2 regions of the Pseudomonas sp. ABC1 genome follow, and region 1 is predicted to be linked to the other one. Evidence: predicted binding sites of a transcription regulator. Region 1 holds the regulator's gene; the other holds the start of a gene.
The links. Region 1 encodes FliA, which starts transcription of late flagellar genes. Its sites were predicted from a motif close to CTAAAGTTTNNNNNNNNNNNGCCGNTAA; they were not measured.
Positions count from the first base shown of each region.

Region 1 (15,578 bases):
CGTCGAGTCGTCGCTCAGTTTGCCGGGGACCAGGATGTTCTCGTCATAGTCGATGACGTCCATGGTCACGCCCGGTGCGCCGCTGCCATCCGAGAAACCGCCAGTACAGACGATGTCATCGCCTTCTTCGGAGCACTGGCACACCGGGTTGTGGGCGAAGGCGCTGCCCGCCGTGGCGCACAGCAGCAGGGCCAATGCGCCTGCGGCCAGGTTGGATTTGTTCATCGTTTGTTCTCCTCGGTCTTTTCTCAGGCCTGCAGCAACCTGGCTTGCATCGTCGCCTTTACAGGTTAAAGACGGATGAGACAGGAAAAACCCGCACCTGCATTTGAAAAAAAATATTACTCGCCGACGCGAGATGTGAAGGCATCTTAATGCTTTGGGGGTTGAAATGATAATTGATAGGGGTTAATGCCGATCGCCGATGACGAGAGCGTTTGGGGCTGTCGCCGCTCGCCTGCTAATATCCGCCCCCTGATTTTCCCCGAACACCTGCCTTTCGAGAGTCCACATGACCACCGTTCGCACCCGTATCGCGCCTTCGCCGACGGGCGATCCGCACGTCGGCACCGCCTATATCGCATTGTTCAACCTTTGCTTCGCGCGCCAGCACGGCGGACAGTTCATCCTGCGTATCGAGGACACCGACCAGTTGCGTTCGACCCGTGAGTCCGAACAGCAGATCTACGATGCGCTGCGCTGGCTGGGTATCGAGTGGGACGAGGGGCCGGATGTCGGTGGTCCGCACGGCCCGTACCGGCAGAGCGAGCGGGGCGATATCTATCGCAAGTACGCGCTGGAACTGGTGGAGAAGGGGCATGCCTTCTATTGCTTCTGCACCGCCGAGGAACTCGACCAGATGCGTGCCGAGCAGACCGCCCGTGGCGAGACGCCGCGTTATGACGGTCGTGCGCTGCAACTGTCGGCAGAGGAAGTCCAGCGTCGCCTGGCGGCCGGCGAGCCGCACGTCATCCGCATGAAGGTGCCGAGCGAGGGTGTCTGTGTGGTGCCCGACATGCTGCGTGGCGAGGTCGAGATCCCGTGGGATCGCATGGACATGCAGGTGCTGATGAAGACCGATGGACTGCCGACCTACTTCCTGGCCAACGTGGTCGACGACCACTTGATGGGCATCACCCATGTGCTGCGTGGCGAGGAATGGCTGCCGTCGGCGCCCAAGCTGATCAAGCTCTACGAGTACTTCGGCTGGGAGCAGCCGCAGCTGTGCTACATGCCGCTGCTGCGCAATCCGGACAAGAGCAAGCTGTCCAAGCGCAAGAACCCGACCTCGATCACCTTCTACGAGCGCATGGGTTATCTGCCGCAGGCCATGCTCAACTACCTGGGGCGCATGGGCTGGTCCATGCCGGACGAGCGCGAGAAGTTCACCCTGGACGAAATGATCGAACACTTCGATGTTCAGCGCGTATCGCTTGGTGGGCCGATCTTCGATCTGGAGAAGCTGTCCTGGCTCAATGGCCAGTGGCTGCGCGAGTTGCCGGTGGAAACCTTCGCCAGTGAAGTGCAGAAGTGGGCGCTCAACCCCGAGTACCTGATGAAGATCGCGCCGCATGTGCAGGGACGCGTGGAAACCTTCAGCCAGATCGCCCCGCTGGCGGCGTTCTTCTTCAGTGGCGCGCTGAACCTCGATCCGAAGCTGTTCGAACACAAGCGGCTGGATGCGGTGCAGGTGCGCCAGGTGCTGCAACTGGTGCTGTGGAAGCTGGAGGCCCTGCGCCGTTGGGAGAAGGACGCCATCACCGGCTGCATCCAGGCCGTGGCCGATTATCTGGAGCTGAAACTGCGCGACGTCATGCCGTTGATGTTCGCTTCCATCACCGGGCAGGCCAGCTCCGTGTCGGTGCTCGACGCGATGGAAATCCTCGGGCCGGACCTCACCCGCTATCGCCTGCGCCAGGCGCTGGAACTGCTGGGCGGTGCCTCGAAGAAAGAAGCCAAGGAGTGGGAAAAGCTGCTGGCCGCAATCGCCTGAATCCAGGCTGCAGTAGGGTGCGCTGCGCGCGCCTGATGGGGCGGCATCTGCCGCCCTTCATTCCGCCTTCTGCTACTTTCGGCAGCCCTCGCTCGGTACTCAAGTAGCATTCTCCGGCCTAATGCCCTCTATAAAATGGGGGCATGGGATTGGGCCGGGAGTATGGCGCGTGACAGAAACGCAGAACGACGTGATACGCACCGCCATGTCGGAGGCGCGCCTGGCCGAAACCGTCGCGCAGGACCTGGCCCGGCAGCTTATGCACCCGCACCTGGGGTTCGTGCTCTTCTTCTGTTCGGCCGAGTACGACCTGGCCGCCTTGGGCGATGCATTGCAGAACTACTTCGGCGGCGTTCGCCTGGTGGGCTGCACGTCCGCCGGGGAGATCACCGCCCAGGGCTATAACCGCAGTTGCGTCAGCGCCATCGGTTTCGACCACCGCAGTTTCTCCATCGCTTGTGAGCTGATCGACGAGATGGAGCGCTTCAGCCTGGTGGATGCCCAGCAACTGGTGGAGCGCCTGGGCAGCACCTGCCGCAGCAATTCCCTGGCACCGCTCAAGGATCACAGCTTCGCCCTGACCCTGCTCGATGGCCTTTCCAGCCGCGAAGAAGTGGTGCTGGCGGCATTGAGCGCGGCCTTCGGCAGCATCCCGCATTTCGGTGGCTCGGCCGGGGACGACAACCACCTGGCTGACACCCACGTCTACTACGAAGGGCGCTTCCATTCGGGCGCGGCCATCGTGGTGCTGGTGAATACCTGGCTGGATTTCGAGGTGTTCACCACCCACCACATCCTGCCCCGGCATGAAAAGCTGGTGGTCACCCGTGCCGATAGTCAGATGCGCCAGGTTTTCGAGCTGAACGCCGAGCCGGCCGCGGAGGAGTATGCGCGGCTGATCGGTGTTTCCGTCAGCGAGCTGGACCATCGCCTGTTTGCCGCCCATCCGCTGGCCGTTCGCATCAATGAGCAGTACTACGTGCGAGCGATCCAGAAGGTCAACGACGACCTGAGCCTGACGTTCTACTGCGCCGTGGAAAACGGCATCGTGCTGACCGCCATGCACCCCGGGCCGCTGATGCCGAACCTGGAGACACTGTTCCAGCGCCTGGAGCAGCGCCTCGGGCCGCCCTTGCTGACCATCGGCTGTGACTGTTTCCTGCGGCGCCTGGAGGTCGAGAGCCAGGGTGGTGGCGATGAAGTGTCTGCTTTCCTCCGACGCCAGCGGGTGATCGGTTTCAACACCTACGGAGAACAGTTCAATGGCACGCACATCAACCAGACGTTCACCGGTGTCGCCATTGGACGTCCCGGAGGACGCGCTGCATGAGCGGCTGGCTGTTCTTGAGCGGGAAAACCACAAGCTGCGGCGTATCAATGCCGCGCTGATCGAGCGGATCGAAACCGGCGCCTCCGGGCGCGATGCGTCCTACGCCGCCTTCCAGCATTCGGTGGAACTGGCCGAACAGGTGCGTGAGCGCACCGATGCGCTGAACCAGGCGATGGCCGAACTGAAGGCCAGCAACAAATTGCTCAGCGATGCCCGCCTGCGCGCGGAGACGGCGCACCAGCACCTGGTCGATGCCATCGAGAGCATTTCCGATGCGTTCGTCCTGTATGACCGCGAGCAGCGCATCGTGCTGTTCAACAAGCGCTTCAAGGCACTCTGGCACCGTACCGGCGCGCGTATCGGCAGTGGCATGCGCCTGGCCGAAGTGCGGCGCCTGGTCGACAGCACCGGGCTGGTGGCCGAGGAACACCGTGGCAAGGGCAATGAGCCGACGGTCTACCGACTGAACAGCGGGCGCTGGATGCAGGTGAGCGAGCGTCCGACCCGTGAAGGCGGGCTGGTGATCCTCTACACCGACATCACCGAGGTCAAGGTCAGCGAAACAATGCGCCGTGAACAGGCGCTGGCGCAAAAGTCGCGGTTGCTGCAGCGGGCCGTGGACAACCTGTCCCAGGGTGTGGCAATGGTCGGTGCGGAAGGGGCGCTGGAGCTGTGGAACCGGCGTTTTCTCGAGCTTTCGGGGCTGGCGCCGATTGAAGCGCACCGCCCGTTCGAGGAGGTCATGGCCGAGAGCGAACTGGAGCTGCTGACGCCGCTGACGCTGGACGCCGACGGGCACCCGGTCGAGGAAGTGGAGCAGCGCCTGTTCGATGGCCGCATGCTGGAGATTCGCACGCATCCGCTGCCCACCGGCGGTTATGTGAACACCTTCACCGACATCACCGAGCGTTACCAGCATGCCGAAGCCCTGCGCGAAAGCGAGCGCTGGATTCGCCTGATCACCGACCATGTGCCGGCGCTGATCGCCTATGTGTCCGCTGATCTCACCTACGAGTTCACCAACAAGGTCTACGAGGAATGGTACCGCTGGCCCAGCGACGGCATGCTGGGCCAGAGCCTGCGCGAAATCCACAGCGGTGAGCACTGGCACCAACTGGAGCCTTATATCGAGCGGGCGCTGTCGGGCGAGAGTGTCAGTTTCGAGATTGCCGAGTACAACCATGCCGGGCAGCAGCGCTACATGCTGCGCTCCTATGTGCCGAACCGGCTGGCCAGCGGCGACGTGGCCGGTATTTTCGTGCTGATCCAGGACATCACCGACCGCCGCCGCACGGCCGAGGCGCTGCACCAGGCCTACCAGAACCTGGAGCAGCGCGTGCGCGAGCGCACGGCGGAACTGACCAGCCTCAATGAGCAACTGCTGTGCGAGATCGACGAGCGCACCCACGTCGAGGCGCGCCTGCGAGAGGCCAAGCGCGAGGCGGAACTGGCCAACCTGTCGAAGACCAAGTTCCTCGCGGCGGTCAGCCATGACCTGTTGCAGCCGTTGAACGCGGCGCGGCTGTTCACCAGCGCCTTGCTGGACCGGGATACCGGGCCGAGCGGCGGACTGATCCGCAATATCAGCAATTCGCTGGAGGACGTGGAGAATCTGCTGGGCACCCTGGTGGATATTTCCAAGCTGGATGCCGGGGTGATCAAGCCCGATATCGCCTCGTTCGCGGTCAGCGAGTTGCTGGAGAACCTGGCCCTGGAATTCCGCCAACTGGCCGGAACCGAAGGGCTGGCGCTGGATTTCGTCGGCTGCTCGGCGCTGGTGCGCACCGACATCCAGTTGCTTGCGCGTATTCTGCGCAACCTGTTGACCAACGCCATTCGCTACACCTCGACGGGGCGTATCCTGCTGGGTTGCCGTCGGCGCCGGCAGAGCCTGTCCATCGAAGTCTGGGACACCGGCATGGGCATCGCCGAAGACAAGCTCGAGGAGATATTCCAGGAGTTCAAGCGCGGCGACACGGCCTTGCCAGGGCAGGACCGGGGGCTTGGCCTCGGCCTGGCCATCGTCGAGAAGATCGCGCGCATGCTCGGGCATCGTATCCAGGTGCGTTCACAGCCTGGGCGGGGGTCGTGTTTTTCCGTCGAGGTGCCGCTGGCGCGGCGGGCGTCACGGGTGCGCAGCGAAACCTGTACCTCCACGCTGCTGGTGGAGCATTTGCAGGGTGCGCGGGTCTGGGTGCTGGATAACGACACGGCGATCTGTGCCGGTATGCGCACTTTGCTGGAAGGCTGGGGTTGCCGGGTCATCACGGCGCTCTCGGAAAGCGATCTGGCGCGGCAGGTGGACAACTTCCATGACGAGGCCGACATGATCATCGCGGACTATCACCTGGACAACGGCCATACGGGCATCGATGTGGTGACCACGGTCAACGCGCGCCGCTCTACGCCGTTGCCGGCGCTGATGATCACCGCCAACTACAGCAACGACCTCAAGCAGCAGGTGCGGGAGCTGGGGCATATGCTGATGCACAAGCCTGTGCGGCCGATGAAGCTCAAGACCGCCATGTGCCACATTCTGGAGAAGGGCCAGCAGGGCTGAGCACGGGTTCGAAACGCTGGACAGGTTCCGAGGCCAACTGCTGAGCCGGTGGTGAAGGCTTCGCCACCGGCCTCGCTTCTTCGCGGAGTTACTTGATCACGCCACAGGCGATGCGCGCGCCGCCACCGCCCAGCGGGGCAGGGTGGTCGGAGTGGTTGTCGCCGCCCTGGTGCACCATCAGCGCCAGGCCCTTGATCTCGTCGAGGTTTTTCAGGCGCGGTGCCAGGACCGGCTGGCTGGCCTTGCCGTCGGCGGTCACCAGCAGAGCTGGCAGGTCGCCTTGGTGGCCGTCACCCCAGGGTTCACCGTGCTTGCCGGTGTTCTTCGGGTCCCAGTGGCCGCCCGCGGCGCCCGCTGGTGTGACCTTGCCGTCGATTTCGGCGGTATCGCAGTTACCCTTGGCGTGGATATGGAAGCCATGAATGCCGGGTTCGAGTCCGCTCAGGTTCGGGCGAAATACCAGGCCGTAGGCGCTGCTTTCCACGCTGACGTTGCCCAGCGACTGGCCGACGCCCTTGGCATCGACGGTGCTGACCGGAATGGTCAGGGTGCTGGCATGGGCGCCAAGTGCGGTACAGCCGGTCAGTAGGGCGATGATCCAGGGTTTCATCGAGAACTCCTTGTCTTGGTAGGGGAAGGGTGACTTGTTTCCGACTGCGTGATGCTGAACAGGTTCGCCGGTCGGAGGGACGGCGTGGATTGATAGCATGGAAGTCGAGTCTATTCGAGAATATAACTCGTTAGCTTTTGTTTCCTGGTGATGTGCTGGTGTTGAAATGCCTTGCCGCTACCTGGAAACCGCACAGCCGTTTTCGGCGGTGACAGCAGGGAGTGGGTGAGCATACGACCGTGGCACCTGGGTTCCCGCCTGCGCGCACTGCTGTCCGGCACTCCTTATGCAAGGAATAGCTGTCCCTGTCGTTGCTCGATTTCTTGTTTTTGCGCCTGTCGCTTTCGATAACGCTCAACCTCTATCTCTGGACGCTGTAGCAGTGTTGAGCGCACCTCCACCATAAACATCCACAGACTCTTCTTTTCACCTGTCAGCATCCGGTGAAGGCTCAGCAGCAGGTAGCTGATCAAGGCGCAGAGAATCTGAATGCGTACCGCATTTTCGCTACGCCCCAGAAACTGCTTGATCTTCAAGTGCTGCTTGATCCATTTGAAGAACAATTCGATTCGCCAGCGACGGCGGTAAAGCTCAGCAATATCCGCCGCTGGGCTCTCTAGGTCGTTGGTCGCCAGGATCAGCGGACGATCATGCTCCGGGCGGTGAACGACGATGCGACGTAACGGTTTTTCGTAGTGATTGATGCGTTTCCCACCCGGATGTCGATGGGCAAACCTGACGTGCTCATCCTGCAAAATCACGCCCTGTTCCCCGTCGGCAACCTCGCGCGAGGAAAGAACCTTGAGCCCCGCGTTGTACTTGAACCGTGTCACGAAGCGAGCCTTGTTCTCCTCCAGGCGGGCCCACCAGTTGTAATCGCAATAGCCTTTGTCGAATACATAGGTGGCGTAAGGCTCAATCTCCAGGCTCTTGCCGACTTCGATATCGTTGACATTGGCGGCACTGAAACGGCAATCCACAGGGGCTGCGCAGTGGTTGGCGTACTGCACATGGACTTTGACCCCCTGAGTTCGGCGTGTTCGATCCGATAACGTCCAGTCGTCAAAGCCTGAGCCCTTCAGGGTGATGGAGGTCGAGTCCAATAGGTACAGCAGCTCTTTTGTGTCCCTGCGTTGTTGCCGACTGGTGCACGCCATCAGGTACTGCGCCGCTTGGGCGAAAACCTCTGGACAGCGTCTCCCATTGGCTTCGGCCAGTGTTGAACGTCTGATCGCAGACGTTCCCAAGTGATAGTGGTGATTGGGCTGGCTATTGAAGCTGGACTCGAGCTCACGCAGGCTGCCGGCCCCAGACAGGTGGGCGTATAGCATCGCAACTAGGTGATCCCAGCTTGTAAAGCGTCGGCTGTGACTGTCCGCGTCTTGCTGAACGACAGCGCGATCAAATACACCACGTGGGAGGGCTTTGAGTAGATCGTGGAACCGGCTTATTCTGAACACCTTGTGAAACCTGCGAGATTGAGTTGGCGCTCTACGGTTTAAGCCGTACTCCCAGGTTTCACAAGCCTTTCAACATCGACCGCAAAATTCGTACCGGACAGTAGTGCGCCTGCGCGGGAACGACGAGTTATATTTTTCTCATGTTCACTGCGTATTGGCAGGGTTCGCGACGCTGCGGATGGATGGACACCTTCCCAGGTGCCGCAAAGTTGGACCCCTTCTTGCTATATCCCGGCGGTAAGACGTTCTGCGTCAATAGTTTGTCTATGTCTGGGGGTCACGTTGGATCGCGCGCAACTGATCAATATGCGCAACAACATGCTGGGGGCCGGTCGCGGCAACCTCGGGGTACCGTTGTTGGTGCTGGCCATGTTGGCCATGATGACCCTGCCTGTCCCGCCGTTCCTGCTGGATGTGCTGTTCACCTTCAACATCGCACTGTCCATCGTGGTTCTGCTGGTCAGTGTGTATGCCTTGCGTCCCCTGGACTTTGCGGTCTTCCCGACCATCCTGCTGGTGGCCACGCTGCTGCGCCTGTCGCTGAACATCGCTTCGACCCGTGTCGTGCTGCTGCATGGCCAGGAGGGGCATGACGCTGCGGGCAAGGTGATCCAGGCCTTCGGTGAGGTGGTGATCGGAGGCAACTATGTGGTCGGTGCGGTGGTGTTCGCGATCCTGGTGATCATCAACTTCGTCGTGGTGACCAAGGGCGCCGGGCGGATTTCCGAGGTCAGTGCGCGTTTCACCCTGGATGCCATGCCGGGCAAGCAGATGGCGATCGACGCCGACCTGAATGCCGGCATCATCGACCAGGCCGAAGCCAAGATCCGCCGTGCCGAGGTGGCCCAGGAAGCCGACTTCTACGGTTCCATGGACGGTGCCAGCAAGTTCGTGCGCGGTGATGCGGTCGCCGGCCTGCTGATCATGTTCGTGACGCTGCTCGGTGGTATCGCCATCGGCGTGCTGCAACATGGACTGTCATTTGGTGATGCGGGAAAGATCTACTGCCTGCTGGTGATCGGTGACGGGTTGGTTGCGCAGATTCCCTCTCTGCTGCTGTCGACCTCCGCGGCGATCATGGTGACTCGTGTATCAAGCTCCGAAGATATGGGGCAGCAGGTCAGTCGGCAGATGTTCGCTTCGCCCAAGGCATTGGGTATCGCCGCTACGATCCTTATTGCCATGGGGTTGGTGCCGGGCATGCCGCACGTGCCCTTTGTCGGGCTCGGGTCGCTGGCGGCCCTGGCTGCCTGGCTGATCTGGAAAAAGACCACCGAGGCGAAGAAGGTCAAGGTCGAGGAAGAGCAGAAGCAACTGGAAATGCTGCCGGCCCAGCGTACCGCCGAGACCAAGGAGTTGGGCTGGGATGATGTCACGCCGGTGGACATGGTCGGACTCGAAGTGGGTTACCGCCTGATTCCATTGGTGGATCGCAACCAGGGCGGGCAGTTGCTGACGCGCATCAAGGGCGTACGCAAGAAGCTATCCCAGGACCTGGGTTTCCTGATGCCGTCCGTGCATATCCGCGACAACCTCGACCTGCTGCCCAATGCCTATCGCCTGACGCTGATGGGGGTGAGCCTGGCTGAGGCCGAGGTCTATCCTGATCGAGAGTTGGCGATCAATCCGGGGCAGGTGTTCGGGCCGCTCAATGGCATCAGTGCCAAGGACCCGGCTTTCGGCCTGGAGGCCGTCTGGATCGAGGTCAGCCAGCGTGAGCAGGCGCAATCGCTGGGTTATACGGTGGTGGATGCCAGCACCGTGGTCGCCACGCACCTCAATCAGGTGCTCTACAAGCATGCCCACGAGCTGATCGGTCACGAAGAAGTCCAGCAACTGATGCAATTGCTGGCGAAGAACTCGCCCAAGCTGGCCGAGGAACTGGTTCCCGGCATGGTGTCGCTGTCGACGCTGCTCAAGGTGTTGCAGGCGCTGCTGCAGGAGCAGGTACCGGTGCGCGATATCCGCACCATCGCCGAAGCCATCGCCAACTCGGGGGCAAAGAGTCAAGATCCCGCCGCTATGGTGGCCGTGGTCAGGGTCGCGCTGTCCCGGGCAATCGTGCAAAACCTTGTGGGGCTTGAGCCAGAGCTGCCTGTGATAACCCTTGAGCCAAGGTTGGAACAGATTTTGCTGAGTAGCTTGCAGAAGGCTGGGCAGGGCGCGGATGATGGCGTTTTGCTAGAGCCGGGTATGGCGGAAAAGCTGCAGCGTTCCCTGGTGAATGCCGCGCAACGCCAGGAAATGCTCGGTAAGCCGGTCATCCTGTTGGTGGCCGGGCCGATCCGGGCCATGTTGTCACGTTTCGCACGGCTGTCGGTTCCGAATATGCACGTACTGGCATATCAGGAAATACCGGACAACAAGCAAGTCACCATCGTTGCGACGGTGGGGCAGAATTAACCGAGGGTAAAGGCCATGCAGGTCAAACGTTTCTTCGCTGCCGATATGCGCATCGCCATGAAAATGGTGCGTGACGAGCTGGGCGCGGATGCAGTGATCATCGGCAATCGCCGGGTCGCAGGCGGCGTTGAGCTGACGGCCGTGCTCGATTACCCGATGAACGCTTCCTCGGCCAAACAGCCCAGCCCTGCGCTCGAAGACGAACTGCGCAAGACCCAGACGCGCATCGCCACTGCTCATGCCGAGCTGAAGAGCGCTGCGCCACGCCAGCCGCGCCAGGTCAGCGACGAGAAGAAAAAGACCGCAGCCCCGGCCGCCGCCGCGCGCCCTCAGCCGGCAGTCGCCAAGGCGCCGGCCGCTGCCCCGCAAGTCATCGAGGCCATGCGCTCCGAACTGCATGGCCTGCGCGAACTGATCGAAGTCCAGTTGGGTTCCATCGCCTGGGGACAGGAAAAGAGCCGTCGGCCGCAACAGGTCAGCCTGTGGCGGCGTTTGCAGCGGGTTGGTCTGCCAGCCGACCTGTCGCGCAGCCTGCTGGAGAAAGTCGCCGCCATCACCGAGCCGCGCCAGGCCTGGCGCATGCTGCTGGGGCATCTGTCGCAGTCGATCAAGGTCAGCAAGGTCGAGCCGCTCGAAGAGGGCGGCGTCATCGCCCTGGTGGGCTCTGCCGGTGTCGGCAAGACCACCACCCTGGCCAAGCTGGCGGCGCGTTATGTGCTCAAGTACGGTCCGCAGAACATTGCCCTGGCGAGCATGGACAATTACCGCATCGGCGCCCAGGAACAGCTCAAGACCCTGGGGCGCATCCTCGATGTCCCGGTGATCCAGGTCGACCCGTCGCAGCCGCTGGCCAAGACCCTGGCCCCGCTGGCGCGCAAGCGTGTGATCCTGATCGACACCGCCGGCCTGCCGGCCAGCGACCCGATGTTGCGCATGCAGTTGCAGGCGCTCTCCGATCGCGGCATCAAGTCGAAGAATTATCTGGTACTGGCAGCGACCAGCCAGAGCCAGGTGCTCAAGGCAGCCTGGCACAACTACCGTCGTTGCGGCCTGGCCGGCTGCATCCTGACCAAGCTGGACGAGGCCGGTAGCCTGGGTGACGTGCTGGGGCTAACGATCAGCCAGCATCTGCCGATAGCTTATTTGGCCGATGGGCCGAGAATCCCGGAAGACCTGCATTTACCGCGTAGCCATGCACTGATCAGCCGGGCGGTGAGTCTGCAGTCGGAGGAGGACCCCAGCGAGGACACCATGGCCGACATGTTCACCGGCCTTTACAACGAAGGCTCGCGGCAGGTTGGTTGAACGCTGGCGCGGCAGATAGACGATGTGGCAAAAAGACAATAAAGAAGCGCTTCTCGGGAGCGCGTCTCCGGCCCCGTGGCCCAAGCAGGATATAGGCGTTTGAAGATGGGTATGCATCCCGTACAGGTTATTGCGGTGACCGGCGGCAAAGGTGGTGTCGGCAAGACCAATGTGTCGGTCAACCTGGCGCTTGCGCTGGCGGACCTTGGTCGTCGCGTCGTCTTGCTCGACGCCGATCTCGGCCTGGCCAATGTGGATGTCCTGCTGGGGCTGACGACCAAGCGCACGCTGGCGGACGTCGTCGCCGGTGACTGTGACCTGCGTGACGTACTGGTGCAGGGACCGGGCGGCATCCGTATCGTGCCGGCCGCTTCCGGCACCCAGAGCATGGTGCAACTGACCTCGCTGCAGCATGCAGGGCTGATCCAGGCGTTCAGCGAGATCAGCGATGACCTGGACGTTCTCATCATCGACACCGCTGCCGGTATTGGCGATGCCGTGATCAGCTTCGTGCGTGCCGCCCAGGAAGTGCTGCTGGTGGTCACCGACGAGCCCACCTCGATCACCGATGCCTATGCGCTGATCAAGCTGCTCAACCGCGACTACGGCGTCAACCGCTTCCGCGTGCTGGCGAACATGGCTCACTCCCCTCAGGAAGGCCGTAATCTGTTCTCCAAACTGACCAAGGTCACCGAACGCTTTCTCGATGTGGCTTTACAATACGTCGGCGCGGTGCCTTACGACGAGACGACGCGCAAGGCCGTGCAGAAGCAGCGAGCAGTCTATGAAGCCTATCCGCGTTCCAAGTGCGCGCTGGCGTTCAAGAGTATCGCCCAGAAGGTCGATACCTGGCCGCTGCCCAGCACGCCGCGCGGTCATCTGGAGTTCTTTGTCGAGCGCTTGATTTCCCCCGCGGTAGACCCCCACGAATGACAGCGGCTGGATTGGGCATGTATTACAGCAAGAGCCAGGGCAGGGACGAACAATACCGGTTGGTCGAGCAATATGCGCCATTGGTCAAGCGTATTGCCTATCACCTGTTGGCGCGTTTGCCCGCCAGCGTCCAGGTCGACGACCTGATGCAGGCCGGGATGATCGGCCTTCTGGAAGCTGCGAAAAAGTACGACATGGGCAAAGGGGCGAGCTTCGAGACCTATGCCGGTATCCGTATCCGCGGGGCGATGCTCGATGAGATACGCAAGGGCGATTGGGCGCCCCGTTCGGTGCATCGCAACTCCCGTATGGTCAGCGAGGCGATCCGTGCCGTCGAGGCGCGCACCGGGCGCGATGCGCGTGACCAGGAGGTCGCTGCCGAGCTTGAGGTCAGCCTGGACGACTACTACGGCATGCTGGGCGATACCCTGGGCAGCCGGTTGTTCAGTTTCGACGATCTGCTCCAGGGAGAACACGGCGAGTTCGGCGAGGATGCCGACAGCGCCCATCCTGAGCCCTTTCGTGATCTCGAGGATGAGCGCTTCCAGCGTTCGCTGGCCGAAGCGATCGCCAACCTGCCCGAGCGCGAGAAGCTTGTGCTCTCCTTGTATTACGACGAAGAATTGAACTTGAAAGAGATCGGGCAGGTACTCGGCGTCAGCGAGTCGAGGGTCAGCCAGTTGCATAGCCAGTGTGCCGCGCGTTTGCGTGCGCGCCTCAGTGAATGGCGTTCGAATTGATGGGTTATCTTCGCGGGGTGGATGCGCTCCTGGCGGTGACTGCGTTTTGCGATCTATGGAGGTCGACTTGGACAAGAACATGAAAATCCTCATCGTCGATGACTTCTCGACGATGCGACGGATCATCAAGAACCTGCTGCGTGACCTGGGGTTCACCAACACCGCCGAGGCCGATGACGGCACCACGGCGCTGCCGATGCTCAAGAGCGGCAGTTTCGATTTTCTTGTCACCGACTGGAACATGCCGGGCATGAGCGGCATCGATCTGCTGCGTGTTGTGCGTGCGGACGAACGCCTCAAGCACCTGCCGGTGCTGATGGTGACCGCCGAAGCCAAGCGCGACCAGATCATCGAAGCGGCGCAGGCCGGGGTGAACGGTTACGTGGTCAAGCCTTTCACCGCGCAGGTGCTCAAGGACAAGATCGAGAAGATTTTCGAACGCGTCAACGGCTGATCGGTGCTGTGAGGGCAATATGACGCAGGCAGAAGAAAACATCAGCGAGTTCCAGCGCGAGCTTCGCAAGGAAGCCCATGAGCTGGTCGACAGCCTCGACGCGGGCCGTTTCGACGACGCGGTTCAGCTGATCCATAAACTCAACCAGACGCGCGACCGGGGTTTGTACCAGGAAGTCGGTAAATTGACGCGTGAGCTGCACAGCGCCATCGTCAAGCTGGAGATCGACACCCGTGGCGAGGCCGAAGCCTCCCAGATCACCGATGCCACCAACCGGCTCTCCTATGTGGTGCAGATGACCGAGAAGGCTGCCAACCGGACCATGGACCTGGTCGAGGAAAGCGCGCCGCTGGTCAACTACATCAGCTATGAATCCCAAAGCCTGACCGCCGACTGGCAGCGTTTCATGCGCCGGGAAATGAATGCCGAGCAGTTCCGTGAACTGGCGCGGCGCATCGACGAGTTTCTCAAGCGTGGGATGGGCGACAGCGAGCAGCTGTCGAGCAACCTGCGCGAGATCATGCTGGCCCAGGATTTTCAGGACCTGACTGGCCAGGTGATCAAACGTGTCACCAGCCTGATCACCGAGCTTGAAAGCAATCTGCTCAAGCTGGTGCTGATGGCCGGGCAGGTCGACCAGTTCGCCGGTATCCAGCATGACCGCGATGCCATGCTGGCCGAGCAGCAGCAACTCAAAGAACAAAAAGAACCTTCCAAAGGTGAAGGTCCGCAAATGAATGCCGATATGCGTAAGGATGTCGTGTCCGGTCAGGATGATGTTGACGATCTGCTTTCGAGCCTGGGCTTTTAGGGGATGTGCATATGAGCTTCGACGCCGACGAGGAAATCCTCCAGGACTTTCTGGTTGAGGCCGGCGAGATTCTCGAACTATTGTCAGAGCAACTGGTGGAGCTGGAGAGCAGCCCCGATGACATGGCGTTGCTCAATGCGATTTTTCGCGGCTTTCATACGGTAAAAGGGGGCGCTGGCTTCCTGCAGTTGCATGAGTTGGTCGAGTGTTGCCATATCGCGGAAAACGTCTTCGACATCATGCGCAAGGGCGAGCGCCGCGTCGATTCCGAGCTGATGGACGTGGTATTGCAGGCACTGGATGCCATCAATGCGATGTTCGATCAGGTACGCGAGCGTACCGAGCTGACGCCGGCTTCGCCGGAGCTGTTGGCGGCGCTGACACGCCTGGCCACGCCGGCTGCGAACGACGCGCCGGCACCGGTCGTCGAGGCCGTTGTCGAGCCGACGCCCCCACCACCAGAGCCCGAGGCTGTCACTGCCGATACCGAGTTCGAGCAATTGCTCGATGCCGTGGCCGAGCCGACTGCCAGCACGAGCATGGACGAGATCACCGACGCGGAGTTCGAGTCCCTGCTGGACCAACTGCATGGCGACGGTCAGTTCAATGCCGCCGCGATTTCGCAGGCTGCACCGGAGGTGCATGCTGCTGCGCCATCTGGCAGCGACGAAATCACCGATGACGAATTCGAGTCGCTTCTGGACCAGTTGCATGGCAAGGGCCAGTTCAGCGTGAAGAATGATGCGGTAGCCGCCGTGGCGCCGGCGGCTCCGGTCGAGCCCGAAGCCGCGCCGGGCGAACACATCACCGATGATGAGTTCGAGGCCCTGCTGGACCAGTTGCATGGCAAGGGCCAGTTTTCGCCCGTCACGGACGAGGCGCCCGCACCTGCTGCGGCAAAGCCTGCCAGCCAACCGGTTGCCGAGAGCAAGCCAGCGCCAGCCAAGCCGGCTGCAGCACCTGCTGCCAGCCCGGCAGC
Region 1 covers NZ_CP058349.1:3,536,180-3,551,757, forward strand. The annotation lists gene HW090_RS15500 (hypothetical protein) at 1-225, opposite strand, end outside; gene gltX (glutamate--tRNA ligase) at 512-1,993, shown strand; gene nosP (nitric oxide-sensing protein NosP) at 2,199-3,323, shown strand; gene nahK (hybrid sensor histidine kinase/response regulator NahK/ErcS') at 3,256-5,883, shown strand; gene sodC (superoxide dismutase family protein) at 5,972-6,493, opposite strand; gene HW090_RS15525 (IS4 family transposase) at 6,778-7,953, opposite strand; gene flhA (flagellar biosynthesis protein FlhA) at 8,236-10,356, shown strand; gene flhF (flagellar biosynthesis protein FlhF) at 10,372-11,661, shown strand; gene fleN (flagellar synthesis regulator FleN) at 11,767-12,594, shown strand; gene HW090_RS15545 (RNA polymerase sigma factor FliA) at 12,591-13,334, shown strand; gene HW090_RS15550 (chemotaxis response regulator CheY) at 13,414-13,788, shown strand; gene HW090_RS15555 (protein phosphatase CheZ) at 13,808-14,599, shown strand; gene HW090_RS15560 (chemotaxis protein CheA) at 14,611-15,578, shown strand, end outside.

Region 2 (15,578 bases), 1.2 Mb from region 1:
TGCTCGAAGACGGCCTGTCGGTGGCGCTAGCGGCGGAGGTAGCCGGCTTCGGCAACCCGGCCAACTTCGCCACGGCGTTCAAGCGGCGCTTTGGCGTCAGTCCGTCGAAGCTGCGACCATAGGAACCGGGCCTCTCAACGCCTCGCAAAGGCCGCGTTCAAGCAGGCCATGACCTGAGGTTTTCAAGCCGTTATCGGTCTTCAGAGCTTGAAGCGCGAGACCAGCGCACTCAACGCCACCGCCAGGCTCGACAGCTCCTGGCTGGCCGCGCTGGTCTGGTTGGCACCGGCAGCCGTCTGCTGTGACAGATCGCGAATGTTCACCAGGTTGCGATCCACTTCCCGCGCCACCTGTGCCTGCTCTTCGGAGGCGCTGGCAATCACCAGGTTACGTTCGTTGATGGTGGTGATCGCCGCCCCGATGCGCTCCAGCGCTTCCCCCGCCAACCGGGCCATGTCCAGCGTCTGGCGAGCCCTGGTGGTGCTGTTCTGCATGGCCTGCATGCTGCGTTCTGCGCCGCCCTGGATGGTGCCGATCATCTGTTCGATCTCTTGGGTCGATTGCTGGGTCCTGTGGGCCAGTGCGCGGACCTCATCCGCCACCACGGCGAATCCGCGCCCCGCTTCGCCGGCACGCGCGGCTTCGATGGCAGCGTTGAGGGCCAGCAGGTTGGTCTGATCGGCGATGGAGCGGATCACATCGAGCACCTGACTGATGTCGTGCACATTGTTCGCCAGTTGCTCCACTTCACCGGCCGTACCGGCCACGTCATCGGCCAATTGACGAATGGACTCCACTGTCTGTGAAACCTGCTGACGGCCGGCCTGGGTATCACGGTCCGTTTCCCTGGAGGCTTCCGAGGTATTGACGGCGTTCTGCGCGACTTCCTCTACGGCGGTGGTCATTTCGTTGACTGCGGTAGCAGCCTGTTCCAGCTCGTCGTTCTGCTGGTGCAGGCCACGGCTGGAATCCTCGGTCACCGCATGCAGTTCTTCGGAAGCGGAAGCCAGTTGGGAGGTCGAGTCGACGATATGGTGCAAGGCATCACGCAGGCTGTTCTGCATGGTCTGCATCGCGTGCAGCAGACGTGCCGGCTCGTCTTGGCCCTGCACGGCTATTTCACGGGTCAGGTCGCCATCGGCGATGCGCTCGGCCACCTGCACGGCGTCGGCCAGCGGGCGGGTGATGCTACGGGTCAGGAGTACAGCGATGAGGCCGATCAGAGCCAGGATCAGCACGAGCGTTCCGATCACCATCGCGAAGGCATCGTCGAACGCATCGCTGCTGGCCTGGGCTGCCTGTGTCGCCTGGGTCGCATTGAAACGGTTCAATGCGGCAATCGCGACCGCAAGGCCATCGGCATACTCAGCCAGTGGCCCATTGATCAGCTCGAGGGCTTTGGGCATGTCGTCTCGCCCCACCGCACCGACGATCTGCTGCTGCAGACCAAGGTAGCGTGTGAGTTCACCCTGGAAACGCTCGAAGAGCTGTCGGTCTTCGTCGAACACGATCGTTTGTTGATATTCCGCGAGTTGCTGCGGCAGGTTCTGCACCAGGCCATCGATGACCCGCAGAAGCTGCTGGCGCGCGCCGATGTCGCTCAACAAGGCACTGCGCAAGGTCAGGGCCCGAACCCGGGACAGGCTGTGTTCCACTTTGCTCAACGCCATCAGCCCGGGTAGCAGTTCTTCCCGTATCGCATCGGACGATTGATCCATATAGCCCATGCGATTCAGCGAGAAAACGCCAAGTCCGAGGGTCAGCAAAGCAAGGAGGGCGAACGCGAGGCCAGCACGTTTCCCGATGGTGATATTTCTCAAGGGCCATTCTCCAGAGTGAATGATGACGGTGTGCCATTATTCTAACGCCAGAAAAATGCCGTATTTCTGAAATAAATTGAAATTAATGAATTTTCTGATTTGGCTCAAACAATCGACGTAGAGCGGTTGCACGCCAGGCAAAGGCATTGGGCAACGTGGAGACGGCCATATACCAAGCTCATCGGACTCAGGTTGCGGCAGGGCATATGTCGTAATTGACCAGTAGTGAACAGCAAACCAGCACTTTGTGTTATCAGACGCGTTGGCAGCCGCCTCAATTACAAGCTATCTATATGATTAATAAGGAAAAATAAGTTGGCATAGTTCTCGAATAGAGCCCTTCAGCGCCGACAGCCACCTGAATATCCTCAAGCGCAACTTCTACTGGAGCAACGACTTCCGCAACGGCGACTTCGCCGTCAACCCGAACAACGGCGAGCGCCAGAGCCGCCAGGCCGAATGGGCGCACGGAGTGCGTCGGCAACGAAGCGCGCGAACCAGATGCCGCGCCCCGTGCTGGGCGCAGCATTCAGGCGGTCCTCGACGAAGGCGAAGTCCCTGCGCAGAGCCTGGGTCAGGTTGGAGTCGGCGCTGGCCAACTCGATCAGCAGGCGTACCAGTTTCTCCAGCCACCATATTCGGCCGAGACACGCACCGCGCCGAAACCAGCCCACACCCCGCGAGCCGCCTGTGTTACCAATCACCAACGCCCCGGCTTGCCGCTATAATCGCCGGCATTTTCGTCGAGCCAGCGGGCCGTGCCATGACCGATTTCCTCAAGCGTCCTTCCCTGACCCCCATTCCCGTCGAGCAACCCTTGCGCGGTCGGCTGACCCTGCCCGGCTCCAAGTCGATCACCAACCGCGCCCTGTTGCTGGCGGCGCTGGCCAAGGGCAGCAGTCGCCTCAGCGGCGCCCTCAAGAGCGCCGATACCCACTGGATGGCCGAGGCGCTGCGGGCCATGGGCGTGGTGGTGGAAGAGCCGGACGACAGCACCTTCGTCGTGCACAGCCAGGGTCGCCTGCAAACACCGGACGCGCCGCTGTTCCTCGGCAATGCCGGGACCGCGATGCGCTTTCTCACGGCGGCCCTGGCCAACAACGAGGGCCGGGTGGTGGTCGATGGCGACGAACACATGCGCAAGCGCCCCATCGAGCCGCTGGTGCAGGCCCTGCGCGCCCTCGGGCTGGATATTGCCGCCAGTAACGGTTGCCCGCCCGTGACCATCACGGGCCAGGGTCGCCTCAAGGGTGGCCGGATGGAGATCGATGGTGGCCTGTCCAGCCAGTATGTCTCGGCGCTGCTGATGGTCGCGGCCTGTGCCGAAGGGCCGTGCGAGGTGGCACTGCTGGGCAGTGAGATCGGCGCGCGTGGCTATATCGACCTGACCCTGGCGGCGATGCGTGCCTTCGGCGCCGAAGTGGAGCAAGTAGACGACGCCACCTGGCGCGTGCAGCCCACCGGCTACCGGGCGCGGGATTTCGCCATCGAGCCGGATGCCTCCGCCGCCACCTACCTGTGGGCCGCCGAGGCACTGACCGGCGGCGCCATCGACCTGGGCATGCCAGCCGCCGACTTCACCCAGCCCGACGCGCGGGCCAAGGCGGTGATCGACAGTTTCCCGGACATGCCGGCGGTGATCGACGGCGCACAGATGCAGGACGCCATCCCGACCCTGGCGGTGCTGGCCGCCTTCAACCGCACTCCGGTGCGTTTCACAGGCATCGCCAACCTGCGGGTCAAGGAGTGCGACCGGGTCGCGGCGCTGGCCACCGAACTGTCGCGCATTCGCACAGGCCTGGGTGTGGAGGAGGGCGACGACCTGCTGGTGGCTTCCGATCCAGGCCTGGCCGGGCAGCACCTGCCGGCGCGTATCGCGACCTATGCCGACCACCGCATCGCCATGAGCTTCGCGCTGGCGGCGTTGAAGATCGACGGGCTGGAAATCCTCGACCCGGCCTGCGTGAGCAAGACCTATCCGGGCTACTGGCAAGCCCTGGCGGAGCTGGGCGTACGCTATCGCTGAGCCGCGGTGCCATGGGCGGGGAGTAGCCTGCCCCCTGGCCTGAGGCCAGACGGTGACCGCCACGGCTGCGAAGCGCTTGCTTGCAGCCGTGGCGGTGCTTGAGGGTCAGATGCGGAAGCGGCTGATGACTTGTTGCAGTTCGTTGCCAAGTCGTGCCAGTTCGACACTGGAAGCTGCGGTTTCTTCGCTGGCGGCGGCGCTCTGCTCGGAAATGTCGCGCACGTTGATCACGCTGCGATTGATCTCCTCGGCCACCGCGCTCTGCTCTTCGGCAGCCGTGGCGATCTGCTGGTTCATCGACTGGATGCTCGACACCGACTGCGTGATGCTCTCCAGTGCCCGCCCGGCTTCGCGCGCCAGCTCGGCGGTTTCGTGGGTCAGTTCACGGTTCTTTTCCATCAGTGCCGCGGACTGCTGAGTACCGTTTTGCAGGCTGCCGATCAGGCCTTCGATTTCCTCGGTGGACTTCTGCGTGCGTTGGGCCAGGCCCCGCACTTCGTCGGCGACCACGGCGAACCCGCGACCGGCCTCGCCGGCGCGGGCCGCTTCGATGGCGGCGTTCAGCGCCAGCAGGTTGGTCTGCTCGGCAACGGTCTTGATCACGTCGAGTACTCCGCCGATCTTGTCGCTTTCCTGCTTGAGTTGCAGCACGGTGCTGGCGGACTGCTCCACTTCTTCGGCCAGGTGGTTCATCTGTGTGACCGCCTTGCGCACCACGCGCTCGCCCTGCTGGGCATCCAGGTCGGCCTGACGGGCGATGTTCGAGGCATCCTCGGCATTGCGCGCGACTTCGTGCACGGTGGCCGCCATCTCGTTCATGGCAGTGGCCACCTGATCGGTCTCGACCTTCTGGCTGTTGACCCCGGCGCTGGTCTGCTCGGTCACTGCCGACAGTTGCTCGGCGGCACTGGCGATCTGCGTGGTGCTGTCGCTGATGTGCCCGATCAGCTCGCGCAGGCTCAGGGTCATGCCCTGTACGCCTTGTTGCAGGCGACCGATTTCGTCCTTGCGCGTGGTCAGCAAGTCACGTGTCAGGTCGCCCGAGGCGATATGCCCGACCGCCACCAGGGTCTGCTGCAGTGGCTGGGTGATACGCCGGGTGATGATCACGGCGGCCAGTACCCCGATGATCAGGGCGACCAACGAACTGGCGATCAGCAGCACATAGGATGAGGAAGCCTCGCTGTCGCGTTTTTCCAGTTGGCTTTCCTGCAGGTTGCGCGATATCCGCAGGATCTGCTCGACATGCCCGAGCAGAGCCTGACGCTCCTTCTGCAAGGCTTCGGTGTCGGCCTGGAAGCGGGCAAAGTCCGCGATGTAGTTGTTGATGGCCGTGGTCAGCGCCTGCTGCCCAGACGTATCGGAAATATTCAGCGCGGCAGCGGCAGCGCCGGCCTTTTCAGCGGCGGCTTTGGATGGCGCCAGCAGGCTCGCGTCTTCGCGGAGGATGTAATTGAGGGTTTGCAGGCGAGCCTGCAGGTAAGCGCCGGTAAAGCGTGAAACGGCCAGCAGCTGTTGTGCCCGCGCATCGACGTCCGCCTGCTTGCCGATGCTTTCCTCTATGCGCTGGGTGGCCTGGGTCGCATCGGCGGCATTCTTGAGGAAGCTCTGGTGCACCTGGTCACGGTGATGGCGAGTTACCGCCAGTTGCTCGAAGGATTTCCGATAGGCCCGGACGAGCTGTTCGAAATCTCTGAGCTGCTTCAACTCTCGCGGATCGCTCAGGTGCGAGGACAGCGTGTCCTCTTTTTGCTGCATGAGGTCCAGCAACCGCTCTACGGCTATTTGGTTATCCTGGTTCGGTACCTGGGTGTAGTTCAGGCGGGCGATCAGCAGGTCCTTGCTCAGTTCATTCAGTTCCTGGATGGACTGCAACTTGTCCCCACGCTCGATCAGTGCGCCAGTGGAGAACGTCCCCACGAGGGAGATTCCCGTGGTCAGCAGCAGTACAAGGCCAAAGCCGACCGCGAGCTTGGTTCCCGCGCTCAGGTCATCGAACAATCTAAACATGGAGGGCTTCCTGGTTCATGGGGCAGGGGAGGTTTTGGATTATCGGCCTGAAACAGGCGATCTAGAGGGATTCTAAGATTCAATTGACGTTTAATGTCACTTGTGTTGACGCAAAATAACAATTCCCTTGCCCGCGCATGGGATAAGGCGGCTCCCGGCCCACCCCCGTCCATACACCCCGCAGACGCCATGCGACCTTCACGACACCCAGGGCAAAGCTACCGCGCATGCGGGTTTGCCGTTGCATCGGGTATACTCCCCGGCTTTCCGTCGCAGCCCCCACAGGTGAATTTTTCGTGAGCCAGACTACGCCTGCCGTGCGCACCTTCCAGGATCTGATCCTCGCCCTGCAAAGCTACTGGGCCGAACAAGGGTGCGTAGTCCTGCAGCCCTATGACATGGAAATGGGTGCCGGCACCTTCCACACCGCCACCTTCCTGCGCGCCATCGGTCCCGAGACCTGGAACGCCGCCTACGTCCAGCCCTCGCGCCGCCCGGCGGACGGCCGCTACGGCGAGAATCCCAACCGCCTGCAGCACTATTACCAGTTCCAGGTGGTGCTCAAGCCCAACCCCGAGAACATCCAGGACCTCTACCTGGAGTCGCTGCGCCGCATCGGCGTGGACACCACCGTGCATGACGTGCGCTTCGTCGAGGACAACTGGGAGTCGCCGACCCTGGGTGCCTGGGGCCTGGGCTGGGAAGTCTGGCTGAATGGCATGGAAGTGACGCAGTTCACCTACTTCCAGCAGGTCGGCGGCGTCGAGTGCTACCCGGTCACCGGCGAGATCACCTATGGCCTGGAGCGCCTGGCCATGTACCTGCAGGGCGTCGACTCGGTCTACGACCTGGTCTGGGCGGACGGCCCGTTCGGCACCGTGACCTACGGCGACGTGTTCCACCAGAACGAGGTGGAACAGTCCACCTACAACTTCGAACACGCCAATGTGCCGAAACTGTTCGAACTGTTCGATTTCTACGAGGGCGAAGCCAACCGGCTGATCGAACTCGAACTGCCGCTGCCCGCCTACGAAATGGTGGTCAAGGCTTCCCATACCTTCAACCTGCTCGACGCCCGCCGCGCCATCTCGGTGACCGAACGCCAGCGCTACATCCTGCGCGTGCGCAGCCTGGCCCGCGCCATCGCGCAGAGCTACCTGAACGCCCGTGCCCGCCTGGGCTTCCCGATGGCGCCCGCCGACCTGCGTGACGAAGTACTGGCCAAACTGGAGGCAGCACAATGAGTGCACTGGATTTTCTGGTCGAACTGGGCACCGAGGAACTGCCACCCAAGGCCCTGCCGAAACTGGCCGAAGCCTTCCTCGCCGGTATCGAGAAAGGCCTCAAGGATGCCGGCCTGAGCCACGGCCAGACCCGCGTCTACGCCGCGCCGCGCCGCCTGGCGGTGTTCGTCGGCAACCTCGCCAGCGAGCAGCCCGACCGTAGCGTCAGCCTCGATGGCCCGCCAGTGCAGGCCGCCTTCGATGCAGACGGCGAGCCGACCCAGGCCGCCCTCGGCTTCGCCCGCAAATGCGGCGTGGACCTGGCGGAAATCGACCGCAGCGGCGCCAAGCTCAAGTTCAACCGCACCATCCCCGGCCAGCCGGCCAGCGAACTGCTGCCGCAGATCGTCAGCGCGTCGCTGGGCGACCTGCCGATTCCCAAGCGCATGCGCTGGGCCGCGCGCAAGGAAGAATTCGTACGCCCGACGCAGTGGCTGGTAATGCTGTTCGGCGACGAGGTGATCGACTGCGAGATCCTCGCCCAGCGCGCCGGTCGCGAGTCCCGCGGACACCGCTTCCACAGCCCGGCGCCGGTGCGTATCAGCCAGCCGTCCAGCTACCTGGAAGACCTGCGTGGCGCCCGCGTCATCGCCGACTTCGCCGAGCGCCGCGAACTGATCGCGCGCCGCGTCGAGCAACTGGCGGGCGAGCAGAACGGCCGGGCCATCGTACCGCCGGCGCTGCTCGACGAAGTCACCGCCCTGGTGGAATGGCCGGTGCCGCTGGTCTGCTCGTTCGAGGAACGTTTCCTCGACGTGCCGCAGGAAGCGCTGATCGCCACCATGCAGGACAACCAGAAGTACTTCTGCCTGCTGGACGACGCCGGCAAGCTGCTGCCGCGCTTCATCACCGTGGCCAATATCGAGAGTCTCGACCCGCAGCAGATCGTCGCCGGTAACGAGAAGGTGGTGCGCCCACGCCTGACCGACGCCGAATTCTTCTTCAAGCAGGACAAGAAGCAGACCCTGGAAAGCTTCAACGAGCGCTTGCAGAACGTGGTCTTCCAGGCCCAGCTCGGCAGCGTCTACGACAAGGCCGTGCGCGTTTCCCGCCTCGCGGCCTTCATTGCCGAAAGCCTCGGCGGCAACGTGCAGTACGCTGCCCGCGCCGGCCTGCTGAGCAAATGCGACCTGGCCACCGAGATGGTCGGCGAATTCCCGGAGATGCAAGGCATCGCCGGCTACTACTACGCCCTCGAAGGCGGCGAGCCGGAAGAACTGGCCCTGGCCCTGAACGAGCAGTACATGCCCCGTGGCGCCGGTGCCGAACTGCCCTCGACGCAGACCGGCGCGATCCTGGCGATCGCCGACAAGCTCGACACCCTGGTCGGCATCTTCGGCATCGGCATGCTGCCCACCGGTAGCAAGGACCCCTACGCACTGCGCCGCGCCGCGCTGGGCATCCTGCGCATCCTGATCGAGAAGCAGCAGGACCTGGACCTGGTCAAGGCGGTGGACTTCGCCCTGGCACAGTACGCCGGCAAGGTCAGCGCCAAGGGCGTTGCCGCACAGGTGCTGGAATTCATCTTCGACCGCCTGCGCGCCCGCTACGAGGACGAAGGCGTGGAAGTCGCCTCCTACCTGTCGGTGCGCGCCGTGCAGCCCGCCTCGGCGCTGGACTTCGACCAGCGCGTGCAGGCCGTGCAGGCTTTCCGCTCGCTGCCGGAAGCCGAGGCCCTGGCCGCCGCCAACAAGCGTGTCTCGAACCTGCTGAGCAAGGCCCAGGAGGCCCTGCCGGAAACGGTCGAGCCGCGCTACTTCGACAACGCCACCGAGTTCTCGCTGTACTCGGCGATCCAGCAGGCCGAACAGGCCGTGCAACCGCTGGCGGCGGCTCGCCAGTACAAGGAAGCGCTGGAGCGCCTGGCGCACCTGCGTGGCCCGGTGGATGCCTTCTTCGAAGCGGTGCTGGTGAACGCCGAGGATGCCTCGGTGCGCGCCAACCGCTATGCGTTGCTGGCCCGCCTGCGCGACCTGTTCCTGGGCGTTGCCGATATCTCCGTGCTTGGCTAAGTCATTGAAACTGATAGTCCTCGACCGCGACGGAGTCATCAATGAAGACTCCGACGCCTACGTCAAATCGGTGGATGAGTGGATTCCGATCCCGGGTTCGCTGCACGCCATCGCACGCTTGTACCAGGCGGGCTGGACGGTTGCCGTGGCGACCAACCAGTCCGGCCTGGCACGCGGCATGTTCGATGCCGATGCGCTGGACGCCATGCACCGCAAGATGCAAAGCCTCACGGCGGAGCAGGGCGGGCATATCGAGCTGGTCGTCCATTGCCCCCACGGTCCGGAAGACCACTGCGATTGCCGCAAGCCGCTGCCTGGCCTGTTCCGCACCATCGCCGGACACTTCCACCTGGCCGACCTGGCTGGCGTACCGGTGGTCGGCGATAGCCTGCGCGACCTGCAAGCCGGTGTTTCACTGGGTTGCATTCCCTATCTGGTCAGGACCGGAAAGGGCGAGAAGACCCTGAAAAACCCACTGCCCACGGGCACACAGGTTTTCCCCGACCTGTCGGCGGTCGCCGATCATCTACTCGGAACCCCTTGATGAACGTTCTGTACCCTGCACGCGTTGTGCTGTTCTACGTCCTGCTGTCGCTGTCGGCGCTGGTCTGGTGCCTGATCAGCCTGGTCTGCGCGCCCTTCATGTCCTTCCGTACGCGCTACCGCTTCGTGGTGCGCGCCTGGTGCCGCAATGCCGTCTGGCTGGCCAGCAGCCTGGTCGGCCTGCGCTACGAGGTCAGCGGCCAGGAGAACATCCCCGAGCGCCCCTGCGTCATCCTCGCCAAGCACCAGAGCACCTGGGAGACCTTCTTTCTCTCGGGCTACTTCGAGCCGCTGACCCAGGTGCTCAAGCGCGAGCTGCTGTTCATCCCCTTCTTCGGCTGGGCGATCATGCTGCTCCGGCCGATCGCCATCGATCGCTCGAACCCCAAGGCGGCGCTGCGCCAGGTGGCCAAGCAGGGTGACGAGCGCCTGCGCCAGGGCACCTGGGTACTGATCTTCCCGGAAGGCACGCGGACCCCGGTCGGCCAGCCGGCGCGGTTCTCCCGCAGCGGCGCGGCGATCGCCGCCAACGCCGGACTGCCGGTACTGCCGGTGGCGCACAATGCCGGTGTATTCTGGCCGCGCACCGGCTGGAGCAAGCGCCCCGGCACCATAAAGGTCGTCATCGGCCCTGCGATGTATGCAAAAGAAGAGGGTGGTTCCCGCGCCATCGCCGAACTCAATCAGCGTGCCGAGGATTGGGTCAATGCCGAAGTCTCCAGGCTGGAAAGCCAGGCCACTTCGGGCAGTTGAACGAGTCCGCGGATTCGTGGGCACCGACCAGTGGTGATGTCGACATGCAACAGATAACCAACGAGGACCTCGCCCAGGAATGGACGAGCCTGGTCGAGCGTTTCTCGCCCGAGGCAGCCCTGGTCCTGCAGGAAACGGCAGCGGAGCAGAGCGCCGACCTGGCCAAGCATTTCTATGCCTACATGCTCGGCGACACGCACTCGGCCAGCTTCCTCTCCCATGATCAGGTCAAGACGCGTCTGAGCAAGTCCATGCAGCAATGGGTGGTGACGGTATTCACCCCGCTCGCACAGATCAACGACCTGCGCACGGTCATCGACCTGCAACGCAAGATCGGCGAAGTGCATGCGCGCATCGAGCTGCCAGTCAGCCTGGTGCTGCGCGGCTCGCGGGTCCTCAAGGGGCGCCTGCGCCATCTGCTGACCCTGCGCGGCCTGAGCGATGCGCTCTACCGCGAGGCGATCTGCCTGGGCAGCGATATCATCGACCTGGCCATCGAGATCATCTGCTTCGCCTTTTCCCAGTCCCATGACCGCAACTCCCGCGCGGAAGAAGCCTATCGGCTGTTCTCCGTGTCGCAGAACATCGGTACGGAAAAGGAACGCCAGCGCGGAGCCCTGCTCGACTGGGAAAACCAGTTGATGTTCGACCTGGCCATGGGCAACGGCGGCGACAGCCTGCCCAAGCTGGCCGGCTCGGAGTTCGGCCTGTGGTTTCGCCACAAGGCATCCCACGCCTTCCAGAGTTCGCCGGAAAGCGACAGCATCCTCGACTACATCGAACAGGTCGACAAGGCTCTGCGGAGTATCCCCGACACCCCGCAAGCAGGTGGCGACCATGGCCTGAGCGTACTGCGGGAAATCCGCCAGCAGACCCGCGCCATCAAGTTCCTGCTCGACAGTCTGTTCGAACAGGCCAATGACCTGGAGGCGGGCAGGGACGTGCTCACGCGCCTGCTCAACCGCAAGTTCCTGCCGGTGGTGATGAGCAAGGAAATCCTCTACAGCCGCCAGTCCGGCAATACCTTCGGCGTGCTGGCCATCGATGTCGATCACTTCAAGTCGATCAACGACCGCCATGGCCATGACGCCGGCGATGCCGTGCTGCAGCAGGTCGCCACCCTGCTGGCCGGCAACACCCGTGGCGGCGACTATGCGTTCCGCCTGGGCGGGGAAGAGTTTCTCGTGGTGCTGGTGGACATCAATCCGGACAAGGCCATCATCGCCGCCGAGAAACTGCGCGAGAGCGTGGCCCAGGAGCGCTTCAAACTGCCCCAGGGCGGCGACCTGAAAGTCACCATCAGCATCGGCATGGCCGTTCACAACGGCCACCCGGACTACGAAAAACTGCTGCAACAGGCCGACAAGGCGCTGTACGAAGCCAAGGAAACCGGACGCAACCGCTGCGTACTTTATCGGTAGTCGAAGGCACACCACCGATAATCCGTCCCAACGAAAAGGGGCCTCATGATGAGGCCCCTTTTACATTCCGCTCGGTCAGTCCGGCGCGGAAGTCCGGATCAGGTGGTCGAAGGCACTCAGGGAGGCCTTGGCGCCTTCACCGACGGCGATGACGATCTGCTTGTAGGGCACGGTGGTCACGTCGCCTGCCGCGAACACGCCCGGGATGCTGGTCTGGCCCTTGGCATCGACCACGATCTCGCCGAAGCGCGACAGCTCCAGCGTGCCCTTGAGCCATTCGCTGTTGGGCAGCAGGCCGATCTGCACGAAGATGCCTTCCAGTTCCAGCTCGTGCAGCGCCTCGGAAGTGCGGTCCTTGTAGATCAGGCCGTTGACCTTCTGGCCATCGCCCTTGACCTCGGTGGTCTGCGCCTGTTTCAGCACCGTGACGTTGGGCAGGCTGTGCAGCTTGCGTTGCAGCACTGCATCGGCCTTCAGGCTGTCGCCATACTCCAGCAGCGTGACGTGGGCCACGATACCGGCCAGGTCGATGGCCGCCTCGACACCCGAGTTGCCACCGCCAATCACCGCCACACGCTTGCCCTTGAACAGCGGGCCGTCGCAGTGCGGGCAGTAGGCCACACCACGTCCACGGTATTCCTGCTCACCCGGTACGTTCATCTCCCTCCAGCGGGCGCCGGTGGCGAGGATCAGCGTCTTCGCCTTGAGCGAGGCACCATTCTCCAGTTTCACTTCGTGCAGCCCGTTGTCACCACTGGCAGGGATCAGCGCGGCGGCGCGTTGCAGGTTCATGATGTCCACGTCATAGGCCCGCACATGCTCTTCCAGGGCGCGCGCCAGTTTCGGTCCTTCGGTTTCCTGCACGGAAATGAAGTTCTCGATGGCCATGGTGTCCAGCACCTGGCCGCCGAAGCGCTCGGCGGCGACACCGGTGCGGATACCCTTGCGCGCAGCATAGATAGCCGCTGCGGCGCCGGCAGGCCCACCACCGACCACCAGCACGTCGAAGGCCTCCTTCGCACCGATCTTCTCGGCATCGCGGGCAGCGGCGCCGGTATCCAGCTTGGCGAGGATTTCCGCCTCGCCCATGCGGCCCTGGCCGAACAGCTCGCCGTTCAGGTAGATGCTCGGCACCGACATGATCTGGCGACGCTCGACTTCATCCTGGAACAGCGCACCGTCGATGGCGACGTGGCGGATGTTCGGGTTCAGCACGGCCATCAGGTTCAGCGCCTGGACCACGTCCGGGCAGTTCTGGCAGGACAGCGAGAAGTAGGTCTCGAAGTTGAACTCGCCCTGCAGCCCCTTGATCTGCTCGATCACATCGGCCTCCAGCTTCGGCGGATGGCCGCCGACCTGCAGCAGCGCCAGCACCAGCGAGGTGAACTCGTGACCCATGGGGATGCCGGCGAAGCGCAGGCTGATATCGCCATTGGGACGGTTCAGGGCGAAGGAGGGGCGGCGCTCGTCGCTGCCGTCGGTCTTCAGCGTGATCTTGTCGGTCAGGCTGACGATATCCTGCAACAGCGCCAGCATTTCCTGGGATTTCTCGCCATCCTCCAGGGAGGCGACGATTTCGAACGGCTGGGTGACGCGTTCCAGGTAGGCTTTCAACTGGGTCTTGAGATTGGCATCCAACATGGCGGCTCGGTCCTCTCGTACACATTCGGAAGGGTGGAAATCAATGAGGGCCACCTTACGTCAAACCGGTCCATTCTCTAAATTGCTTAAACCATTCGAGATGATTGCTTTTGCCTATGAACGATTTCCATCATACCCAGCCCTGAGCCAGGCCACCGGCTGTAAACCTTAAGGAAAAATAATCTATCTCCGAAGTCGCGGCCCGCATGGCCCCTCGAGGATTCCATCCCGTTTCAGGGGTGCAAAGCCACTCTGAACGCATCGACCCTATTCAGTGAAACGCATTATCATTTCCGAAAATGCCCTCGCTCCCTGGCAGATCGATGTTCGAAGAACTCTTCATGGCACAACGCGGCGTTCTGCTGCGCACCTTGCAGCGCATGGTCGGCAACCGCAGCACGGCGGAAGACCTGCTGCAGGAAACCTACCTGCGCGTGGCGGCAGTGGTTGCGGAGCGCCCTCTCGAGCACATGGCACCGTTCATCTTCCAGACGGCCCGTAACCTGGCGCTGGACCATTTGCGCAGCCGCCAACGTCAGGCCCGCCTCATACGGGACGATGTGACGGAAGAACTGCTGGAACAGGTTCCGGCCGAGAGCGCCTCGCCCCAGGACATCCTGGAGAACCAGCAACTGCTGGCCCAGTTGGACAAGGCCCTGGCCGGTCTCAGCCCACGCCAGCAAGAGGCGTTCATGCTCAATCGCCTGTATGGCTGGAGCTATGCTGAAATAGCCGACCATCTGGCAGTGTCCCTGAGCACCGTGCAGAAAGACCTGAAGCTGGCCATGGCGCTCTGTGTGACGACCTACGCCAAACTCGAACGACATTGACCGTGAACATGCCCGAAGAAAACCTTCCCTCGCCAGAAACCCCCATGGAGCAGGCACTGGACTGGATGATTCGCCTGGAAAGCGGCGAGGCATTCGACCATGACGCCTTTCGCCGCTGGCTGGATGAGTCCGCCGAGCACACGCAAGCCTTCGCTCTGGCCGAGCGCGCCTGGGGCTCGCAACTGGTGGGCGCCGCCGCCGAACTGACCCGGCAGCGCCTGCCTGCCATCAGCACCCACCCTGTGCGGCAAAAACGCCGCTGGAGGCACTGGGCCGTCGCCGCGAGCCTGGCACTGGCGGTCTGCGCAGGGTTGCTGGGTGACCTGCCAACGCGCCTGCAAGCGGACTGGGTGACTGGACGGGGCGAGCAGCAGCAGTTGCAGCTGGAAGATGGCTCGCGGGTGCTACTGGGAAGTGGCAGTGCGTTCGCCACGGCCTTCGACGATGCCTCGCGTAAAACCCGCCTGCTGAAGGGCGAGGCCTATTTCGAAGTGGCTGGGGGGCAGCCCCGGCCTTTTCTGATCGATGCGGGAGAAGCGCAGGTGCGTGTGGTGGGCACGGCCTTCGGCGTGCGCCATCTGGATGGAAAAGCCCGTGTCAGCGTACGTAGCGGCATCGTCGAAGTCAGCGATGAACTGGGCCACAGCCGCCGGCTCGGGGCAGGGGAACAAGTCGACATCGACACGGGGGGGCTGGGCGTGACACACAAGGTCGACACCGACCTGGCGCTGGCCTGGACACGTGGCCGCCTGGTATTCGAGGAAAGCCCCCTCGGTGATGTGGTCGCCGAACTGCGCCGCCACTACCCCGGCCTGATTCTCATGGCCGATGCGCAGTTGGCTGGCGAACTGATCAGTGGCAACTATCGCCTGGATCAACCGGAAAACACGTTGCACAGCCTGGCCGAACTGACCCAGGCAAGGCTTTCGCGCTTCCCTGGCGGGTTCTGGATGCACCGCTAGAAAGTTTTCCAAAGATTTTTTACGCGATCCCGTGGGATCGTTCGTTTCGTCCCTGGCTTACGACTCATTCTCATTAAAAGTCGCGACAGGAGACGACATGAATCTGCCATTCGAACGCGGCCCTCTCAAGCATCCCCTGGCAATGGCGATCATGCTCGGGTTGACCCCGCTCATCGCCACCGCCCCGGTGCAAGCGGACGCGTTGCAGACCAGCAATGCGCCATCCCGGCTGCACCGATTCGATATCCCGGCCCAGCCATTGACCAGCGCGTTGAAC
Region 2 covers NZ_CP058349.1:2,317,879-2,333,456, reverse strand. The annotation lists gene HW090_RS10295 (AraC family transcriptional regulator) at 1-122, shown strand, start outside; gene HW090_RS10290 (methyl-accepting chemotaxis protein) at 201-1,820, opposite strand; partial or broken gene HW090_RS10285 (monooxygenase) at 2,303-2,490, opposite strand; gene HW090_RS10280 (3-phosphoshikimate 1-carboxyvinyltransferase) at 2,584-3,846, shown strand; gene HW090_RS10275 (methyl-accepting chemotaxis protein) at 3,952-5,856, opposite strand; gene glyQ (glycine--tRNA ligase subunit alpha) at 6,153-7,100, shown strand; gene glyS (glycine--tRNA ligase subunit beta) at 7,097-9,151, shown strand; gene gmhB (D-glycero-beta-D-manno-heptose 1,7-bisphosphate 7-phosphatase) at 9,156-9,695, shown strand; gene HW090_RS10255 (1-acyl-sn-glycerol-3-phosphate acyltransferase) at 9,695-10,447, shown strand; gene HW090_RS10250 (diguanylate cyclase) at 10,492-11,868, shown strand; gene ahpF (alkyl hydroperoxide reductase subunit F) at 11,944-13,509, opposite strand; gene HW090_RS10240 (RNA polymerase sigma factor) at 13,833-14,339, shown strand; gene HW090_RS10235 (FecR family protein) at 14,348-15,301, shown strand; gene HW090_RS10230 (TonB-dependent receptor) at 15,399-15,578, shown strand, end outside.
Region 2: a site for FliA is predicted at 5,896-5,923, ahead of HW090_RS10275 (methyl-accepting chemotaxis protein). Genes of this name have one in related genera too.